DNA from 2 places in the Pseudomonas rossensis genome. Region 2 is predicted to be linked to the other one. Evidence: predicted binding sites of a transcription regulator. Region 2 holds the regulator's gene; the other holds the start of a gene.
What was found. The regulator sigma-54, encoded in region 2, starts transcription at its own class of promoters, with help from an activator protein. The targets are predictions, from matches to a motif close to ANTGGCATNNANNTTGCTNT.
Positions count from the first base shown of each region.

Region 1: the regulator sigma-54 is predicted to act here: its motif matches at 1,833-1,852, upstream of WLY71_RS13415 (flagellar basal body rod protein FlgF).

Region 1 is NZ_JBBWCB010000041.1:32,079-35,492, reverse strand. Features, by position in the region: gene flgH (flagellar basal body L-ring protein FlgH) at 1-154, opposite strand, end outside; gene flgG (flagellar basal-body rod protein FlgG) at 207-992, opposite strand; gene WLY71_RS13415 (flagellar basal body rod protein FlgF) at 1,038-1,778, opposite strand; gene WLY71_RS13410 (sigma-54-dependent transcriptional regulator) at 2,059-3,414, opposite strand, start outside.
Region 2 is NZ_JBBWCB010000030.1:9,881-13,294, reverse strand. Features, by position in the region: gene ptsN (PTS IIA-like nitrogen regulatory protein PtsN) at 1-150, opposite strand, end outside; gene hpf (ribosome hibernation-promoting factor, HPF/YfiA family) at 163-471, opposite strand; gene WLY71_RS10770 (RNA polymerase factor sigma-54) at 546-2,039, opposite strand; gene lptB (LPS export ABC transporter ATP-binding protein) at 2,224-2,949, opposite strand; gene lptA (lipopolysaccharide transport periplasmic protein LptA) at 2,949-3,414, opposite strand, start outside.

The DNA of each region.
Region 1 (3,414 bases), on a different contig from region 2:
CCTGGTAGATCGAGCCGTTATTGGCGGCAGCCGGCAGCGGTGTGCGCGGCAACACCGGGGCGTAGTAAGGGTCATTGGGCTTGGGCGGCGGGGCAACGCAGCCCGCGAGCACGACGGCCCCACTCAGTGCCAGAACAGATACGAAGTGATTCATGACCCTACCTCACGGTGTTGCAGGCGACCTGATGGCCGCCTCATAGACTTGATTACAGATTCTGCGTTACGAACGAGAGCATCTGGTCGGCGGTAGAGATCACCTTGGAGTTCATCTCGTAAGCACGCTGAGTGGTGATCATGTTGACCATCTCTTCAACGGTACTGACGTTCGAAGTTTCCAGGGTGTTCTGCAGCGTGGTGCCGAAACCGGCCAGGCCCGGGGTGCCGACTTGCGGCGCGCCGCTGGCAGCGGTTTCCAGGAACAGGTTGTTGCCCACAGCCTGCAGACCGGCCGGGTTGATGAAGTCGGCGGTTTGCAGGTTGCCGATCACCTGGGATGCCGGGTTGCCGGCAACGGTGATGGACACGGTGCCGTCGCGACCGACCGTGAAGGTCTGGGCATCGTTCGGGATGACGATGGCCGGTTCCAGGGCGAAGCCGCTGGCGTTCACGATCTGACCGTTGGAGTCCAGGTGGAACGTACCGTCACGGGTGTAGGAAGTCGTGCCGTCCGGCTGCAGAATCTGGAAGAAACCGCGACCGTCGATGGCCATGTCCAACGGTTGCTCGGTGGTTTGCAGACTGCCGGCGGTGAAGTTTTTCTGGGTGCCGACAATGCGCACACCGGTACCCAATTGCAGACCCGACGGCAGTTCACTGTCCTGGGTCGACTGGGCGCCTGGCTGGCGTTTGATCTGGTAGAGCAAGTCCTGGAACTCGGCGCGGTCACGTTTGAAACCCGTGGTCGACACGTTGGCCAGGTTGTTGGAAATGGTCGTCAGGTTGGTGTCCTGGGCGGACAGACCTGTTTTGGCAACCCATAGAGCCGGAAGCATTCGATTCTCCTCGTGCGCCTGTTTTACGGCGCGACGTTCTGATAATTAGCTGATCTGCAAGACCCGAGCCATGGCCTGGTCATCGTCTTTGGCGGTGTTCATCATCTTGATGTGCAGCTCGAACTGCTTGGCCAGGGCCAGCACCGAGGTCATCTCTTCCACGGCATTGACGTTGCTCGACTCAAGGAAACCCGAGACCAGTTTGACGTCGGCATCGGCTTGCGCCGGCTTGCCGTCCTTGGTGTGGATTGAACCGTCCAGGCCTTTGGTCATGTTCTTGAAGTCAGGATTAACCAGCTTGATGCGGTCGACTTCCGCCATCACGCGAGGACCTTCACCCATCGCACGAATGCTGATGGTGCCGTCCTCGCCCACTTCGATTTGCTGCTCGGGCGGCACGGCAATCGGCCCGCCATTGCCCATCACCGGCATACCGTTGCCGGCCCGCAGCACACCCAGGGCGTCGACGTTCAGGCTGCCGGTGCGCACGTAGCTTTCGCCGCCGTCAGGGTTCTGCACGGCGATCCAGCCATTGCCTTGCACCGCGACATCGAGGTCGCGGCCGGTTTCCACCAATGCGCCAGGGGAAAAATCGGTGGCCGGACGTTCGGACAAGGCAAACGCACGCGCCGGAAAGCTGTCACCAAACACCGGCATCGAACGCGCCTGCTCCAGGTCTTTCTGGAAACCGTTGGTGGAGATGTTCGCCAGGTTGTTCGCATGAGCCTTCTGCGCCAGTGCATTCTGGCTGGCGCCGGTCATTGCCACATAAAGGTACTTGTCCACACTCTTTCCTCTGCATGCCGGACGTTTGCCGCCCACCGCTGTACTGCTGAGCCATAAGCAATTTGCAGACCAACTTTTTTCTGGCGGCGCAGGGCCCGGCAAACAAAGGACTTGAGGGGTTTTGCGGGGAATGGGGAAATGTATCGAAGTCGAAAAACCGGCGGTGTTATGCCGCTTTGCGGCAACAGATCAAAGGATCGCAGCGTGCCGCAGCTCCTACAAAAGAAATGCGATCACCTGTAGGAGCTGTCGAGTGAAACGAGGCTGCGATCTCTTGACCTTAAGCCTCACCTCCCTTTCCAACTTCATACTCACGCAACTTATTGGCAATGGTCGTATGCGAAACCCCCAATCGCTTGCCCAGTTGCCGACTGCTCGGGTGCTCGGAGTACAAACGCTCCAGCACCGCCTTCTCGAAACGCCCGACAATCTCGTCCAACCCGCCCTCGAGCGAGAAATCGCCAAGTGGCTGACGCACGCCGTAATCCGGCAGGCGAATATGCTCGGCCTTTACCGTCCCGCCTTCGCACAGGGAAACGGCCTGGAACAACACGTTCTCCAATTGCCGAACATTACCCGGCCAATGGTAGTGACTGAGCCGCTCCATCGCCGCCGGCGCCAGTTTCGGTAGCGGGCAACCGATCTGCCGACTGGCCTGATCAAGGAAGTGCTCCACCAGCGGGGTCAAACCATCGAGGCATTCGCGCAGTGGCGGAATGTGCAGTGAAAGCACGTTCAAACGGTGATACAAATCCTGGCGAAACTCACCCCGCGCGCACAACTCGGACAGGTCGACCTGCGTCGCGCAGATCACCCGTACATCCAGATAAACCTCTTCATCGCTGCCCACACGACGGAAGCAACCGTCCTGCAGGAAACGCAGCAACTTGACCTGCAAACGCGGGCTCATTTCCCCGACACCATCGAGAAACAGCGTACCGCCCGCCGTCAGCTCCAGCAGACCGAGTTTGCCTTCTGCCCTCGCCCCTGCGAAAGCGCCGGGGCCGTAGCCGAACAGCTCCGTCTCAGCCATGGATTCCGGCAGGCCGGCGCAGTTGAGCGCCATCAACGGTGACTGCCCCCGCGGACTCGCCAGGTGGCAGGCTCGCGCCAACAACTCTTTACCCGTACCGGTTTCACCTTCTATCAATAGCGGCGCATCCAGCGGCGCCATGCGTCGGGCTTCGCGCACCACCGCGGCCATCACCTTCGAGCTTTGGAAAATGCTGTCGAAACCGCGCAGCTCCTGCTTGCGCACGTTATAGATGCGCTCACCGACCCGGTCGGCGCGGTGCAGCGTGAGTACCGCGCCGGCCATGGCTTCGCTGTCGTCATGCTCCGATTGCAGTGGCGCGATGTCGGCGAGAAACACGTCGCCCTTGACCTTGACCCGCAGCCCGTTGATCCGTGACTTGTTGGCGCGCACCAGTTCTGGCAAGTCGAAATCCTCCGCGTAACGCGACAGCGGAATCCCCGGCACCTCATCTACCCGCACGCCGAGCAACTGCGCCGCCGCGCGGTTGGCCGCGACGATCGAGCCGCCCATGTCGATCGACAGCACCGGAAACTCCAAGGCGCCGAGCAACGCATTGAGCTCCATGTGCCGACGTTCGCTGGGCATCAGCCCTACGCGCTT
Region 2 (3,414 bases):
AATCAAAGCCTCGAAGACATCTTGCATCTCCAGATCCGGCACTTCCCGGGCGATCAGGTTGGCAATTTGCTCGAGGGCTTTCTTTTTACTGCCGCCCGGCACGTTCACGAGAGAACGGCCGGGGGTCAGGATGCTTTCAAGTCGGATCATGGGTTGGGAGTGTTAACGACCGGTCGCGCCCTGGAGGAGGCTTTGGGTCTTTTCCTTATGCTTTTTGAGTTGTTTATCCAGCTTGTCGGTCAGTGCGTCGATCGCCGCGTACATATCGGTATGCTCCGCGTTTGCGACCACTTCATTGCCGGGAATATGCAGCGTGGCTTCGATTTTCTGCTTGAGCTTTTCGACCGTCATCGTGACCTGCACGTTGGTGATCTTGTCGAAATGCCTCTCTAATCGTTCGAGTTTTTCGCCGATGTAGGTGCGAAGAGGTTCGGTCACTTCCAGTTGGTGTCCACTGATGTTGACTTGCATACAGCTTCTCCTTCGTTGCCAGTGCATAAAGCGGCAGGCAGAAATGCCTGCCACTGGAACGCTGTGGCGTGGCTCTACATCAACCGCTTGCGTTCGCTCGAAGGCGCGATCCCGAGGGATTCGCGGTACTTGGCGACGGTGCGGCGAGCCACCTGAATGCCTTGTGCCTCCAGTAAACCAGCGATCTTGCTGTCACTCAACGGCTTTTTCTGATTTTCCGCGGCAACCAGTTTTTTGATGATCGCGCGGATCGCCGTGGACGAGCATTCACCGCCCTCTGAGGTGCTGACGTGGCTGGAGAAAAAGTATTTCAGTTCATATATGCCCCGTGGGGTATGCATGAATTTCTGCGTAGTCACCCGTGAAATCGTCGACTCGTGCATGCCCACCGCTTCGGCGATGTCATGCAGGACCAGCGGTTTCATGGCTTCGTCGCCGTATTCAAGAAAGCCGCGCTGATGCTCGACGATTTGAGTGGCGACTTTCATCAGGGTTTCGTTGCGGCTTTGCAGGCTCTTGATGAACCAGCGGGCCTCTTGCAACTGATTGCGCATGAAGGTGTTGTCGGCACTGGTGTCGGCGCGGCGCACGAAACCGGCGTATTGAGCGTTGACCCGCAGTCGTGGCACGGATTCCTGGTTCAGTTCCACCAGCCAGCGCTCGTTGTCCTTGCGTACGATCACGTCGGGAACGACGTATTCGGCTTCGCTGGACTCGATTTGCGAGCCTGGGCGCGGGTTGAGGCTCTGCACCAGTTCAATCACTTGGCGCAGTTCGTCTTCCTTGAGCTTCATGCGACGCATCAGCTGGCTGTAATCGCGGCTGCCGAGCAGGTCGATGTAATCGGTGACCAGGCGTTTGGCCTCGACCAGCCAAGGCGTCTTGGCGGGCAACTGGCGCAATTGCAGCAGCAGGCATTCGCCCAGGTTGCGGGCGCCGATGCCAGCGGGTTCGAATTGCTGGATGCGGTGCAGGACGGCTTCGATTTCGTCCAGTTCGATGTCCAGTTCCGGGTCGAAGGCTTCGAGAATCTCCTCGAGGGTTTCGTCCAGGTAGCCCTGATTGTTGATGCAGTCGATCAGGGTCACGGCGATCAGGCGATCGGTGTCGGACATCGGGGCCAGGTTCAGTTGCCACAACAAGTGGCTTTGCAGGCTTTCGCCGGCCGATGTACGGGTGGTGAAATCCCACTCGTCGTCATCGTTGCTCGGCAGGCTGCTGGCGCTGGTCTGGTAGACGTCTTCCCACGCGGTGTCGACGGGCAGTTCGTTGGGAATGCGCTCGTTCCAATCGCCTTCCTCGAGGTTGTCCACCGTCGGGGCGGTTTCCTGGTAGGAGGGTTCCGAAACATCGGCGTTGGGTGGCTGTTCGGCTTTGTCGGCCAAGGGGTCGGCGTTATCGAAGTCGTCGCCTTCTTCCTGGCGTTCGAGCATCGGATTGGACTCCAGGGCCTCCTGGATTTCCTGTTGCAGGTCCAGGGTCGACAATTGGAGCAGGCGGATGGCCTGTTGCAGCTGCGGTGTCATCGTCAGCTGCTGGCCCATTCTCAAGACTAGCGATGGTTTCATGGCAGGGGCTTAACACCTTATTCGCCGGCGCACATGCGCCATCCACTACAGGGCGCCGGAGCGCCAAACATAAGCAAATTATATGCCCGAAACTGCAGCGTTTGCCTAGAGCGCTGTAACAATAAAAAAATGTTGATTTTTTATCGAGACAAGCGCCCGAGCAACCAGCCAGACACCTCAGTGCTTACAGGCGGAACTCATGGCCCAGATACACTTCCTTGACCAGGTCGTTGGCCAGGATGGTGGCAGAGTCACCTTCGGCGATCAGCTGACCATCGTTGACGATGTAGGCGGTTTCGCAGATATCCAGGGTTTCACGGACGTTGTGGTCAGTGATCAGCACCCCAATGCCCTTGGCCTTGAGGTGATAGATGATCTGCTTGATGTCGCCCACCGAAATCGGGTCCACGCCTGCGAACGGTTCGTCGAGCAGGATGAATTTCGGGTTGGTGGCCAGTGCTCGGGCGATTTCCACACGGCGGCGTTCACCACCGGACAGGCTCATCCCGAGGTTGTCGCGGATGTGGCTGATGTGGAATTCCTGCAGCAGGCTTTCCAGCTCTTTGCGACGACCGACCTTGTCAAGTTCCTTGCGGGTCTCGAGGATCGCCATGATGTTGTCGGCTACCGAGAGTTTGCGGAAGATCGATGCTTCTTGCGGAAGATAGCCGATACCGGCCTTCGCACGACCGTGCATAGGCTGGTGGCTGACATCCAGGTCGTCGATCAGTACGCGGCCCTGATCGGCCTGTACCAGGCCGACAATCATGTAAAAGCAGGTGGTCTTGCCGGCGCCGTTGGGACCCAGCAGGCCGACGATCTGACCGCTGTCGATCGACAGGCTGACGTCACGCACGACCTGGCGGCTCTTGTAGCTCTTGGCCAGATGCTGAGCTTTCAGAGTTGCCATTACTGGGCCTTTTGCTCGTCGGTTTTCTTCTTCGGCTGGATCACCATGTCGATGCGCGGACGCGACTCGGTGACCTTGTTGCCCGTCGCGCGACCGGCGCTCGCAAGCTTTTTGACCGTGTCGTAGACGATTTTCTCGCCTTGGGTGACGTTATTGTCTTTGTCGATGACTTTGGCACGATCGATCAATACGACGCGGTTTTGCGAGGCGTGGTACTGGATGGTCACTCCGTAGCCCTGAACCGGCTTGGTGTCGCCAGCCGTCTGCATCTGCTCGAAGTAGGCCAGATTGCCCACCGAAGTCACCACGTCGATGTCGCCGGCCGGGGTGCGGGTGATGGTTACAGTATTGCCTTTAACAATCATCGAGCCCTGGGTAATGATCACGTCACCTTTATAGGTGGCAATACCATTCTTGTCGTCCAGTTGGGCATCGTCGGCCTGGATGCGGATAGGCTGCTCTTGA